One region of the Micromonospora sp. NPDC005194 genome, then DNA from elsewhere that is predicted to be linked to it. Evidence: riboswitches for the same ligand, from Rfam matches in the RefSeq annotation. Region 1 holds a riboswitch; the other holds the start of a gene.

Region 1 (7,016 bases):
CCCGGCTCGCCGCCCGGCGGCCCGGCGGCGGGGCGGGGCACGCCCCGAGGCAGCTCCCGCCCCTGTGGTAGGCATGCAGACATGACCACCGATATCGGCTCAGCCGCCGTTCGGCAGGCCGAGATCCACCGGGTCCGGCCGGAGGACGCCGCCCGGATGCGGGCACTGCGCCTGGAGATGCTCGCCGACGCGCCCTTGGCCTTCCTGGAGACCGTGGCGGACGCGGCGGCCCGACCGCACCGCGAGTTCGCCGCGCGGGTGGCGTACACGTCGGCCGGCCCCCACAACGCGCAGTTCGTCGCGGACCCGGGCGGCCGTCTGGTCGGGCACGCCGGCGGCACGGTCGCGCCGAACGAGCCGGGGCTGACCGTCATCTACGCCGTGTACGTCACGCCGGCCTGGCGGGGCAGCGGGCTGCTCGGCGAGCTGATCGACGGGGTGGCCGCCTGGTCCCGGGCCTGCGGCCGACCGGAGCTGCTGCTGGAGGTGGTGGTAGGCAACGACCGCGCCTACCGGGCCTACCGGCGGCTGGGCTTCACCGACACCGGCGTGCGAGTCCCCCACCCCACGATCCCCGCCCTGAACGAACTACAGATGCGCCGAACAGCCTAGAAACAAGAGAACCCATCCCAAGGCAGAACCCCGGTGATGTCTAAAAGCCGGACGCGTCAGCGACGACCGCGTCCACGTGAGGGTTTCCGGGGCAGCCCGCCCCGCGCAGGGATCAAGCCTGACCGCCCGGAGCGGGGCGGGCTGCCCCGGAAACCCCCAACCGCAACCAAAGATCAGACGTGACGCCGCGACTGCACGATCCGGAACCGGTTGGCCACGTACGCCCCGTCCGTCAGCGCCGAGTTGGCCGCCGCGTTCGCCCCACTGCCGTGGAAGTCGGAGAACGCCGCCGACTGGTTGACGAAGACCCCGCCGGTGAGGTTGCAGGACAGGTGCACCCCGACCTCGACCGCCACCGCCTCGGTGGCGTCCAGCACCGCCTCGTCGGTGGAGTAGACCGCCGCCGTGAGCGCGCCCTTCTCCCCGACCGTCCGGCGCAGCAGTTCCAGGCTGTGGGCTGTGGAGTCGGTGGCGATGGCGAACGAGATCGGCCCGAACCACTCCCGGCCGTACGTCTCGGCGTCGTCCGCGCCCAGCTTCACGATGGTCGGGGTACGCACCACCGCGTCGGCGTACGCCGGGTGGGCCACGGCCCGTGACTCCAGGACCAGCTCACCCACCTTGGTGACCTCGGCCAGCCGGTCCAGCACCCCGTCGTTGACGATGGCGCCGGTCAGCTCGACGCCCCGGGCCGGGTCGGCGGTCAGCTTGCCGACCGCCGCGGCGATCCCGCCGGCCACCTCGTCGAAGCTCTTGTGGCCCTGGTCGGTCTCGATGCCACCGGCGGGGATGAGGATGTTCTGCGAGGTGGTGCACATCTGCCCGCTGTAGAGGGTCAGCGTGAAGCCGAGGTTGCGGCACATGCCGGCGAAGTCGTCGGTGGAGTCGATGACCACCGTGTTCAGGCCGGCCTTCTCGGTGTAGACCGACGCCTGCCGGGCGTGCGTCTCCAGCCAGTCGCCGTACTCGGTGGAGCCGGTGAAGTCGACGATCTTGACGGACCGGTGCAGGGCCAGGTCGCTGGCGAGCTTCTCACCGGGCGCCTCGGCCGCCAGCATGATCAGGTTCGGGTCGAAGCCGGCCTCGGCGAGCACCTCCCGGGCGTACTTCACCGTGACGGCCAGCGGCAGTACCGCGCGCGGGTGCGGCTTGACGATCACCGGGTTGCCGGTGACCAGCGAGGCGAACAGCCCGGGGTACGAGTTCCAGGTCGGGAAGGTGTTGCAGCCGATCACCAACGCCACCCCACGCGGGACCACGTGGAACGTCTTGGTCATCCGCAGCGGGTCGCCCTTGCCGGCGGCCTTCTCCCAGCCGGCCGTGCCGGGGTGCCGGGTCATCTCGGCGTACGCGTACGCCAGCGCCTCCAGCGCCCGGTCCAGCGCGTGCGCGCCGCCGGCCTGGAAGGCCATCACGAACGCCTGCCCGCTGGTGAACTGCACCGCGTTGGCCAGCTCGAAGATGTGCTTGTGCAGCCGGTCCAGGATCTCCAGGCAGACGCCCACGCGGGCCTGCGGGCCGGCGTCGCGCCAGACCGGGAGCGCGGCGGAGGCGGCGGCGATCAGCTCGTCGGTGCCGGCGTGCGGGTAACGCACCGCCAGCTCGACCCCGAACGGGCTCGTCTCGGTGGCGATCCGCTCGCCGGCGCCCGGCTGGTCGAGCGGAAAATCACCGCCGAGGTACGCCTCGAAGGCGGCCTTGCCGTCGGCGGCGGCGGTTTCGCCGTACACGCGGGGGCTGGGGGACTCGGGATAGGCGGACCAGTAGCCCCGCTCCGTGATCGCGGTCAGCGCTCGGTTGAGGGTGTCGGCGTGCCTGTCGTACAGGGGATGCGGGGTCTCCGTCATGCCAGCCATCATGCAACAGCCAGGTCCGCGAGCAGTAGGGGCGGATGCCAGACAGAGGTTCATGCCTGAGCCAGGTCCGCGAGCAGTAGCGCCGATACCCGTCAGAGGGTGAGCTGCCAGTTGTTCCAGGCGTCCACCGGGCGGAAGCCGAGCTGCTCGTTGATGGCCACCATGTAGCTGTTGCTGGCCGCGTTCCAGGTGTCGATGACGCGTACCGCCGGCTCGTGGGTGAGCAGGTGGTGCAGGTTCTCCGCCTTGGCGATCAGGCCCAGGCGGTGCCCACGGTGGGCCGGGTCGACGATGGTGATCTGCTGGAAGGCGTGCCAGTCGGCGGAGGCGCCCACGTCGAGCAGGGTCCAGGCGACCAACCGACCGGACGCTTCGTGCCGCATCCCGAGGTGGTAGCGCCGCCGGCCCCGGGCGTCCAACGCGCGCTCGTTGCCCCGGATGCGCTCGGCGTCCACCTGCTCCGGTTCCCACTGCACGTCACCCATCGGCGCGTCCATCAACAGCCGGCTGTCCAGGTAGGCGATGTCCGCCACGTACTCCTGCGGCGTGGTGCCCTGCCAGCAGACCGACCGGTAGCCCTCCGCCCGCGGCTTGGCCTCGGCGAGCGCCGCCCGCAGGGCGACCCGGTCGATGTCGGCGATCTCCAGCCGGCGTCGCACCTCGGCCAGGGCGGACTGCGCCCCGGTCGAGGCGGCGAACGCGTCGCCCGCCCCGGAACGGGCCGCACCGCCGGGCAGCGCGCGGACGGTCATCGCGACCACCCGCTTGCGGCCGTGCTGGCGCAGCAGACGCACCCCGTACTCGTGCAGTGCCCGGCCGACGCCGCGCCGCCGCAGCTCGGGACGCACCGTCAGCTCGGCGGTGGCGTTGTCGGTGTTGTCGAGCTGCGGCAGGTCGAGCTGGAGGTACCCGGCCGGCACACCGTCCAGCCGGGCCAGCGCCCAGAGCGATCGGGTGCCGGGTGCCGGCGTGTGGAACAGCGCGTCGAAGCGACGCCGGCAGAAGGGCGGGAAGTCCGGAAGGTCGACCTCGTTGGCCGCCACCCCGACCCGGTACGCCTCGTCGACCGCGGCCCGGTCGGCGCCGTCGAACGACGTGATGGTGATGCTCATGCCGGGGAGCCTGACAGGCGGAAAAGCGATGGGGCCAGCGAATTATTCGCTGGCCCCATCGGACGTGGTCGGGAGGGACACTCGCACAACGCCTCCGGCGTTGGGTCGCAAGAACTTCAAAAGTCTCCGGCGAAATGCCCTCCCGCACGGAGCATCTTGCGCCGTCCGGTTCCTGCCGTCAAGTCCAGACCGGCGGGTTTTCCATACTCACAGCGAAAACCCAGTTACTGGCCGGTGGGCCCGGCGCGGCCCCAGAGTCAGCCGAGGAGGCCGGCGTCGCGGGCGGCGCGAAGGCTGGGCTTGATGTGGTGGGTCGGGCCGACCTGACTGGCCACCGCGTCGATGGTCTTCAGGCCCTCGCCGGTGTTGAACACGACAGTCTCGGCCGTCGGGTCGAGCCGCCCGGACTCGACCAGCTTGCGCAGCACCGCCGCGGTCACCCCGCCCGCCGTCTCGGCGAAGACGCCTGTGGTGCGTGCGAGCTGGCGGATGCCGGCGCGGATCTCGTCGTCGTCGGCATACTCCATCCAACCGCCGGTGCGGCGGACCGCCTCCAGGGCGTAGAGGCCGGCGGCCGGGTCGCCGATGTTGAGCGACTTGGCGATGCCGGTGGGCTTGACCGGGGTGATCGTGTCCGTGTCGGCGTGCAGCGCGGCGGCGATCGGGTTGCAGCCGGCCGACTGGGCCCCGAAGACCTTCCAGCCGCCGGCCGGCGCCTCGACCAGGCCGATCTCGACCAGTTCGGAGAACGCCTTGTCAATCTTGGTGAGCAGCTCACCGCTGGCCATCGGGATGACCACCTGGGCCGGGATGCGCCAGCCGAGCTGCTCGGCCACCTCGTAGCCGAGGGTCTTGGAGCCCTCCGCGTAGTACGGCCGGACGTTCACGTTGACGAACGCCGTGTCCTCGAATTCGTCGGTCTCCACAAGCTCACCGCAGAGCCGGTTGACGTCGTCGTACGAACCGTCGATGGCGACCAGTTCGCCGCCGTACACGGCGGTGGTGATGACCTTGCCCTGCTCCAGGTCACTGGGGATGAAGACCACCGAGGGCACACCGGCGCGGGCGGCGTGCGCGGCCACCGAGTTGGCCAGGTTGCCGGTCGACGCGCAGGCGAACCGGGTGAAGCCGAGTGCCTTCGCGGCGGTCAGCGCCACCGAGACGACCCGGTCCTTGAACGAGTGGGTCGGGTTGGCGCTGTCGTCCTTGACCCACAGCGGTGCGGTGATGCCCAGCTCGGCGGCGAGGTGCGGGGCCGCCACCAGCGGGGTCAGCCCCGGGTCGAGGGTGACCCGGGTGGCCGGGTCCTGGCCGGCGGGCAGCAGCGCGGCGTACCGCCAGATGTTCTTCGGGCCCGCCTCGATCTGCTCCCGGGTGACCGTGGCCAGGGCCGCGGTGTCGTAGTCCACTTCGAGAGGGCCGAAACACTCGTAGCAGGCGTGCTGGGCGGCGAGCGGGTAGCGGGCCGAACAGGCGCGACAGACCAGGGCGCGGGCGGGGCTGGCGGAGGTGTCGATGCCGGAGGCGGCGAGCGTCGACGTCATGTCGAGAGTCCTCTCATCTTTCCCCGCATCGCACGGTGCGGCGGGGACGGAATTGGCACCTGCCCCGCGGGTCGCTCAGCGGTGAGCGCGCGGGGTGGTTGCCGGGGCGTCGTCGGGCCGTATCCCTCAGCCCCTCTGGATGAGGTATGCAGTTGTGCCGTCGAGTCTAGGCAACGTTGCCTGTCGCCTCCACCGGGTATCCCAGGGAGTGGGTCAGCGGGCGGCCACCGCCACCGGGTCGACCACCGCGGCCGGGTCGGTGACCGCGGTGGGTCGCGGCAGGGACGACGACCGGGTCCGTGCCCTGGTGGCGAGGTTCGCGGCGACCAGGGCGGCGATGGTGATCGCGGCGCCGACCAGCTCGATCGCCTCCGGCCGGTAGCCGCGGGCGATCTGCACGACGAAGGTGGTCACCGGGACCAGGTTCATGAACAGGGCGGCGTTGGCCGCGCCCAGCCGCTGCACGCCGGTGTTCCACGCCAGCACCGCGACGACGGCGGCGACGATCACGGCGTACGCCAACTGTGGGGTGACCGCCACGAGGTCGGCGGCGGCCGGCGCGTGCTGCCACCCGACGGCGTCGGCGCCGATGCTCGCGGCCAGCATGGCGGCCGTGCCGGCGAGCGCGGTCAGCGTGGTGAAGCGCAGCGGCGACCAGGCGCCGAACCGGCTGGCGCCGTGGGTGTAGATGCCCCAGCCGAGCACCGCGCCGATCATCATGAGCCCGCCGAGACCGAACTGGCCGAACCCGACAAGGCTCCCGCGGGTGATCACCAGGCCGACTCCGAGGAGCGCCACCAGGGAGAGGGCCAGCAGGAGCGGCTTCGGTCGTACGCCGTCCCGGGCCCACCGGACCAGCTGGGTGATGACCGGCGTGGTGGCCACGAAGAGGGAGATCTGCTGCGGGGCGGCGTGTTCGAGCGCCAGGTTGGTGAGCAGGTTGAAGCCGGCGAAGCCGACGACGCCGAGCACCACCACCTCGACTCCCCGACCGCCGAGCCGCAGCGCTGCGGGGCCCTCGCGGACCAGCAGGATGGCGACCAGGATGACTGTGGCGAACAGGTAGCGGGCGGTGGTCAGGTTGAGCGGATCGACCCGGCTCAGCGCGCTGGCCAGGATCGGGAACATCGCGCCCCAGGCGAGCACGGCGAGCAGCGGATAGGCGGCGGCGCGGGATCGCATCGGCAGCTCCCTTGTTCGAGTATTTTCGAACCAACGACACCGACCATAGGGTGTTGTTCGAGAGTTGTCGAACAAGGGTTACACTGGTCACATGGAGCCGCACGAACCCGACCTGACCGTCGTACCGGTCACCGCCGTGCTGGCCGCACTCGCCGACGACGTGCGGCTACAGATCGTGCGGGCGCTCGCCGAGGGTGGCGAGGCCGCGTGCGGCAGCTTCGACTTCGGCGTCTCGAAGGCGACCCGCAGTCACCACCTCAAGGTGCTGCGCGAGGCCGGCCTGACCCGGACCCGTGCCGCCGGCACGAGCCGCCTGGTCCGACTGCGCCGCGACGAGGTGGACAAGCTCTACCCCGGCCTGCTGGACGCGGTCCTCGCGCCTCGCCCTCCGGCCTGACGCCGCCGCCTTCGCCCGATCCGACCGACCTCGAACGACCCTCGACCGACCTCGACCGACCTCGAACGGGCGCGCGTCGCCGGAGCCGCCTCGTCGAGGCTCCGGCGACGCGCGGTACGGGTGCGGTCAGGCGGAAACCGGGGCGGGGTCGGTCACCGAGGCCGGTGGAGCGTCGGCGCGACGCCGGGCGAACAGCGCGTCGAGCGCCCAGGGGCCCGAGCCGAGCGCCGCGACCAGAAGGAACGACCAGCAGAAAAGCGCCGACAGCTCACCGCCGTTGCGCAGCGGAAGCAGGTCTTCGGGCTGATGGACC
Region 2 (7,016 bases), on a different contig from region 1:
CGCAGCGGTTGCGGATCGCCCAGGACTGGCGGACCGACGCGCAGGCGGTGGCGAGCGGCATCCGCGAGGCGGCGGCGACCTGGGCGTTCCTGCGCACCTCCTGCGTGCTGGGCGTGCCGGTGCCCGGCGTCAACGGTCTCGTGCTCACCCTGCCACCGGGCCCGGCCCCGGACGACCGGCCCCTGTCCGAGCTGCACGCCGCGACGGTGCGCGCCGTGCCCACCGGTGGCCCGCTGCCCTACCAGGAGCGGGCCTGCCTGCTGCCGGAGCCGGCGTCGGGTACGCACCGCATGCCGACGTACGCCGGCGCAATGGACCTGACCGCCGCGGCGCCGGTGCGTACGCTGCGGCTGCCGTCGCCCCGCCGGCCGCTGAGCACCACCGGCCGGGGCGTGCTGCTGCTCTACGAGGCCCGGCACGCCATGGGCCGGCACGTCGCGAGCGCGCCGGTGCGCGACGCCGCGTACTGGGATTCCGAAGCGGCGTTGAACGTCTTCGAGTTCACTCTGCTGGAGCGGGTCGCCGGGCGGCACTACCAGGAGGCGGTGGCCGCCTACCTGCAGGCGCTGCGCCGGGAGGGCGACCTGCTCACCCGCCCGCACAAGGTGCTCGACCGGCCCCGGCGCAAGGCGCTCTCGCTGGCGTTCGGCGGGCTGGACGACGAGGAGCTGCACCTGTGGGCGTCGGTCGCGTACCGCAACGCCATCCTGGAGCTGCTCGGCGACCTGAAGGCGTTTGCGGTGCACCTGCGCCTCCAGGCCGGCTGAGCGGTCGTCTCAGAGCACCTGGGCGAGGAAGCGGCGGAGCCGGGGATGCTCGGCGCCCTCGAAGATCCTCTCCGGCGGGCCGGCCTCCAGCACCACACCCCGGTCCATGAAGGCGACGGTGTCGGCGACGTGCCGGGCGAAGCCCATCTCGTGGGTGACCACCACCATCGTCATTCCGGCGGCGGACAGGTCGGCCATCACCCCGAGCACCCCCTTGACCAGTTCCGGGTCGAGCGCCGAGGTGGCCTCGTCGAAGAGCATCACCTCGGGCCGCAGCGCCAGCGCCCGGGCGATCGCCACCCGCTGCTGCTGACCACCGGAGAGCTGCGCCGGCCGGGCATCGGCCTTGCCGGCGAGCCCCACCAGCTCCAACTGGGCGCGGGCGACGGCCACCGCCTCGTCCTCGCCGAGCTTGCGCAGCCGGCGCAGCGCCAGGGTGACGTTGCGCAGCACGCTCATGTGCGGGAAGAGGTTGAACTGCTGGAAGACCATGCCCACCCGCTGGCGCAGCGCGTCCGGATCGTCGCGCAGGACGCTGCGCCCGTCCAGCAGCACGTCGCCGCGGTCGGGCTCGATGAGCCGGTTGAGGGTACGCAGCAGAGTGGACTTGCCCGACCCGGACGGCCCGATCACGCAGGCGGTCCCACCGCGCTGCACGGTCAGGTCGACGCCGCGCAGCACGCGGTTCGGCCCGAAGGCCAGGTGGACGTCGCGCGCCTGGAGGCTGACCGAGGTGGTGGTCGCGGTGGTGGTCATCGCCGGTCTCCTTCCGGGGCCCCGGTCAGCGCCGGGTCGTCCTCGTCCTCGTCGTCGGCGGGTGCGGTGGCCGGCCGGCCGTGGCGCAACCGCCGGTCGATCGCGTTCACGACGTGCGTCAGCGGGACGGTCAACGCCAGGTAGAAGAGTCCGGCGAGCAGCAACGCGGACTCGTTGCCGGTGGTGGCCGCATAGTCCTGCCCGATGCGGAACAGCTCCCGCTGGCTGGCCACCAGGCCGAGGAAGTAGACCAGGCTGGAGTCCTTGATCAGCGCGATGAGCTGGTTGACCCAGGCGGGCAGCACCCGCCGGATGCCCTGCGGGATGATCACCAGCCGCATCGCGTCGGCCCAGGAGAAGCCGAGTGCCCGCGCGCCCTCCAACTGGGCCGCCTCCACCGACTGGATGCCGGAGCGGAAGATCTCCCCGATGTACGCCGCCGCGATCAACGACAGCGCGAGGATGCCCAGCGGGTACGGGTCCGGTCCCCAGACCTGCATGCCGAGCGGTGCCAGCCCGACGCCGATCAGCAGGATCGTCGCCGCGGCCGGCAGCCCTCGGAAGACGTCGGTGTAGACGCGCGCCGGCCAGCGCAGCCACCGGCTGCGGGAGATGCCGGCCACGGCCAGCAGCAGGCCGAACACCGTGCCGAGCAGGGCGGCGGAGACCGCCAGGATCAGCGTGTTGGGCAGCCCGACGGTCAGCATCTCGGGCAGCGCCTCGCGCATCGCGTCGGCGTCGAAGAAGGTCTCCCACAGGGTGCTCAACGGATCCATCGGTCGCCTCTCCTACCGCCCCGCTCGCTCGTCACCGGTTCAGGACGCGGCCGACGCCGACGCCGACGGCGCCGCCACGGTGCCGCTGCCCGGGGTGAAGTCCGCCGGGATCGGGCGGCCCGGGTAGTACTGGGCCTGCAACCGGCTCCAGGTGCCGTCGGCGATCACCTCGTCGAGGCCCTTGTTCAGCGCCTCGCGCAGCTTGTCGCTGCCCTTGGCCACGGCGTACGCGGTCGGCGCCGGGCTGAGCTGCTTGGCCGCCACGGTGATCTTGCCGTTGCTGTCGGCGGCCGACTTCTCGCCGATCTCCGCCGGGGCGATCCACGCGTCGGCGGTGCCCGCCTTGAGCTGGTTGAGCGCGCCGTTGTAGTCCGGCACCCGCACCGGGTCGAGCTGCTTGCCGGTGGCGTAGTCGTCCTGGACGGTGCCCTGCACCACCACGACCCGCTTGCCGGCGAGCTGGTCGAACCCGGTGATCGGCGAGCCGGCCGGCACGTCCAGCCCGAAGTAGCCGAAGTCGTAGCCGTTGCCGAAGTCGACTGTCTTCTTCCGCGCCTCGGTGATCGTGATCGAGGAGCTGCCGACGTCGAACTTGTGGTTGTTGACCTGGGAGAGCAGCGCGGAGAAGTCGGTGCCGACGAACTCGACCTTCAGGCCGAGCTTGCCGGCGACCGCGGTCAGCAGGTCGTTGTCGAAGCCGGTGAACTTACCGTCCTTGAGGTACACGTTCGGTGGGGCGTCGGTCAGCGTGCCGGCACGCAGCACGCCGGCCTGCGCCAGGCCGTACGGGTTGCCAGCGGTGTCGTTCGAGGCGTCGTCGGTGCCGCAGGCGGTCAGCGCGCCGGCAACCACAAGGGCCGCCCCAACGGCAACGGCACGGCTCAAGCCAGAAGAAAATCGCACGGGTGTCTCCAAAAGGGTGTGTCGACCCGGTCGATCATGAAGTTGTTGCCCCGACACGCCGGTCGGGCGGGCAACAACATCATGATCGACGCGAGGGGTGGGGTGGGCGTGGTGCGCCCGGGGGAGGGAGGGGAGGGGAGGGGTTAGCGCGTGGGGCGGTGGTTACACGCCGCGCTGCACATTCGCATCAGGTCCACGTGGCGACGCCGGGTCAGGGGCGGCGTGAGCCGACCGGCCGGTGGCGTGGGGCTGAGAATGCGCATACGGTCTCCCGGGTCTGTTGCTGACCTGGGTGCCAGGCCACGCTTGCGCCGGCGTCCTGCCGGTGCCTGGTCTTCACCCGGGGCACCCCACCGCGGAGGAGGGTTGCCGGCCAGCGAGCCGGGGCTTCGCGCTGGCACTCATGACCTGCGCCGAGGCTAGCAGCTCCCACCTGTGGATCGTCCAGCCGTTATGACCACGCTCACCGCCGGCGCCGGTTCGACCGGCAGGTCAACCGGCGTGCACGTGCGGCCGGCGGCGCGGGTCGGGCTCTTGGCGACGCAGGATCTCCCGGGTGACCGAGGCGATGGCGCCCTGCCCGAACGCCAGGTAGCGCAGGAGGTTGCGACCCGGGCCACCCTCGCTCCATTCGAAGTAGATGTGTGGGCGTCGCCTGCTCCGGTCGCGGATCTCCAACAGCAGGGCGGCGAGCGCGGTGGGCACCGAGGAGCCGGTCAGGCTGAGCACCTGGTAGCTGTCGTGCGCCACGCTGCCGCGCACCGGCAGCTCGGTCTCGAAGTCCGACGGGTCGGTGACGTGGACCTCGACGAAGATGACGTCGCTGTCGTCGGGGAAGTCGTTGTCCGCCATGGTCTGCGCCAGCTTGGCGCGGTATTCGGCCGGGTCGCGGCGGTCCGGCTCGTGCGCGATGAGGCGGATCCGACGGGTGGCACGCTCGTCGATCATCCGGGCGGCGGTCGGATCCAGCTCGACGTGGTCGACTCGCACCTCGTAGGCCCGTACGAGCCGGGACAGCACCGACACCAGGATCATCCCGCCGATGAAACAGGCGGCGATCTTGACGCCGTCGGGGCGTTCCACGACGTTCGCCAGGGTGGTGTAGACGAAGATCAGCGCGATGGCCCCGAAGGCGTACATCCGCCCCCGCTGCCGCCGTCGTCGCGCCGCGAGGGTCACGGCCGTCGCCGCCGAGGTGATCAACACCAGGACCCCGGTGGCGTACGCGCCGCCCTGCGCGTCCACGCTGGCGGAGAAGATCACCGTGATCAGGAATGCCACCGAGGTGAAGACCAGCACCAGCGGCCGGACCGCCCGCGCCCAGGTAGGGGCCATGCCGTAGCGCGGCAGATACCGGGGTACGAGATTGAGCAGCCCGGCCATCGCCGACGCGCCCGCGAACCACAGGATCCCGATCGTGGACAGGTCGTAGACGGTGCCGAAAACGCCGCCGAGGTGCTGGTGCGCCAGGTAGGCCAGGGCCCGGCCGTTCGCCGGCCCGCCCGGTTTGAACGCCTCCGGCGGGATCAGCACGGTGGTGGTCACACTGCTGGTGATCAGGAAGACGCTCATCGTCGCGGCGGCGGTGGTGAGCAGCCGCCGCGCCCCCCGGATCCGGCCCAGCGGCCGGTCCTCCGAGTCCTCGCGATCCCCCCGGATGTGCGGCATCACGGCCACCCCGGTCTCGAAACCGGACAGGCCCAACGCCAGCTTCGGGAACACCAGCAGGGACAGCCCGACCACCAGCAGGGGATCGCCGTGCCCGGTGCTCAGCGCGGTGGTCCAGTCCCCGACCGCGCTCGGGTGGGTCACCACCCGCCACAGCGCGTCGGCGATCACCACCGCGTTCAGCGCCAGGTAGACCGCGACCAGGACGACGGCGATCCCGATGGCCTCGCCGAATCCCTTGAGGAACACCGCGCCCAGCAATGCCACCAGCAGCAGCGTGATGGCCACCTCGTGTCCCTTGAGCCCGCTCGGCCAGAACGGGTTCTCGTCGAGGTGGGCGGTCGCGTCCGCCGCCGAGAGGGTGATGGTGATGATGAAGTCGGTGGCCGCGAAACCGAGCAGCACCAGCACCAACAGCTTGCCCGGCCAGTAGCTCAGCAGGCGTACGAGCATCGCGATCGAGCCCTCACCGTGCGGGCTCTCCACCGCCACCCGCCGGTACACCGGCAGCGCGCCCAGCAGCGTCACCAGCACCAGCACCAGCGTCGCCACCGGCGACAGCGCCCCGGCCGCGAGCGCCGCGATGCCCGGCTGGTAGCCCAGCGTCGAGAAGTAGTCGACACCGGTCAGGCACATCACCTTCCACCACGGGTGGTGCCGATCCTCAGGCGGGCGGCCGCCCGGGCCGGAATGCCGCGCGGCCCGCTCCGTACCGCCGTCGAGCAGCCAACCGCGCAGCCGCCCGGCGCGCCTGTTGCCCTGCACCGGCGCTTCCCCCGTCCTCCGCCCATGGTCACCGCGAGTATCCGCCCGGCCACACGCGCCCGTCCCCAGGTACGCCGAACCCGCCCGTACCGGGTGGGGACGGCCGGCGAGTCGGAGGGTTTCGGGCCGGGGGCAGGGGGGATGCAGCGCCTCCGGCGCGCCTCGCACCGAATCGTCCGGTCGGGCCGGGAGGCCGCCGGATCGGATGCCACCGGGGAAGGAGCGGGTCATGGTCGGCGGCCGTCGCTTCCGCCCGGGTGGTGGCTTCGGCCGTCAGCTCGACGAGCACGAGACCCGCGTCGGCGTGCCGCCGCCGGAGCCGCCCCCGCCCGCCGGTGGCATGGTGGACAGTGCCGTCTACATCCGGGGACACCGGATCGCGTCGCCGGCCGGCCTCGCCGAGACGTACTCCTGCCTACAGGAGCAGGACGACGCGATGGCCTGGATCGGGTTGTACCGGCCCGACATCGACCAGATCTCCTCGCTGGCGCGCGAGTTCCGCCTGCACGACCTGGCGGTGGAGGACGCGATCAACGCCCACCAGCGACCCAAGCTGGAGCGGTACGGGCACACGCTGTTCGTGGTGTTGCGTGCCGCCCGCTACGACGACCTGCGGGAGGAGGTCGAGTTCTCCGAACTGCACCTGTTCATCGGGCCCGGTTTCGTGGTGACGGTCCGCCACGGGGAGGTCCCCGACCTGGCGGCGGTCCGGCGCCGGATGGAGGCCGACGCGCCGATGCTCGCCCAGGGGCCCGAGGCGGTCCTGTACGCGATCCTCGACCAGGTCGTCGACGGGTACGCGCCGGTGGTCGCCGGGTTGGAGAACGACATCGACGAGATCGAGACCCAGGTCTTCGGGGGTGACCCGAACGCCAGCCGGCGCATCTACGGGCTCAGCCGGGAGGTCATCGAGTTCCAGCGGGCCGCCCGGCCGCTGCTCACCATGCTCGACGCGTTGGCCACCGGCGCCGGCAGCTACGGCACGGACGAGGAGCTGCGCCGCTACCTGCGTGACGTGACCGACCACCTCACCCAGGTTGTCGAGCGGGTGGACGGGTTCCGGCACCTGCTGCAGAACATCCTCACCGTCAACGCCACACTCGTCTCGCAGCAGCAGAACGAGGAGATGCGCAGCCTGACCGCGGCCAGCTACGCGCAGAACGAGGAGTTGAAGAAGGTCTCCTCGTGGGCCGCGATCCTGTTCGCCCCCACGCTCATCGGCACCGTGTACGGCATGAACTTCGTCCACATGCCGGAGCTGAACTGGCGCTTCGGCTACCTGTTCGCGCTGCTGCTGATGCTGCTGGTCTGCGGAACCCTCTATCTGGTCTTCAAGCGGCGCGGCTGGCTCTAGCAGCGGGGCGCGAGGCTCACTCGATGC

The links. Region 1 has a riboswitch for S-adenosylmethionine ahead of thrC (threonine synthase). Riboswitches for the same ligand answer to the same signal wherever they lie in the genome.
Region 2: it holds a riboswitch for S-adenosylmethionine, as region 1 does, so the genes downstream of both, ABZU53_RS26435 (ABC transporter substrate-binding protein) here and thrC (threonine synthase) in region 1, are expected to answer to the same signal.

Annotation. Positions count from the first base shown of each region.
Region 1 is NZ_JBEXIA010000006.1:53,583-60,598, reverse strand. Features, by position in the region: gene ABZU53_RS06990 (GNAT family N-acetyltransferase) at 82-612, shown strand; gene paaN (phenylacetic acid degradation protein PaaN) at 786-2,459, opposite strand; gene ABZU53_RS06980 (GNAT family N-acetyltransferase) at 2,561-3,580, opposite strand; gene thrC (threonine synthase) at 3,838-5,124, opposite strand; SAM riboswitch class I at 5,135-5,270, opposite strand; gene ABZU53_RS06970 (DMT family transporter) at 5,338-6,306, opposite strand; gene ABZU53_RS06965 (metalloregulator ArsR/SmtB family transcription factor) at 6,398-6,703, shown strand; gene ABZU53_RS06960 (DoxX family protein) at 6,830-7,016, opposite strand, start outside.
Region 2 is NZ_JBEXIA010000039.1:24,803-31,818, forward strand. Features, by position in the region: gene ABZU53_RS26420 (hypothetical protein) at 1-767, shown strand, start outside; gene ABZU53_RS26425 (amino acid ABC transporter ATP-binding protein) at 777-1,523, opposite strand; gene ABZU53_RS26430 (amino acid ABC transporter permease) at 1,520-2,299, opposite strand; gene ABZU53_RS26435 (ABC transporter substrate-binding protein) at 2,339-3,151, opposite strand; SAM riboswitch class IV at 3,500-3,611, opposite strand; gene ABZU53_RS26440 (amino acid transporter) at 3,695-5,635, opposite strand; gene corA (magnesium/cobalt transporter CorA) at 5,865-6,989, shown strand; gene ABZU53_RS26450 (hypothetical protein) at 7,006-7,016, opposite strand, start outside.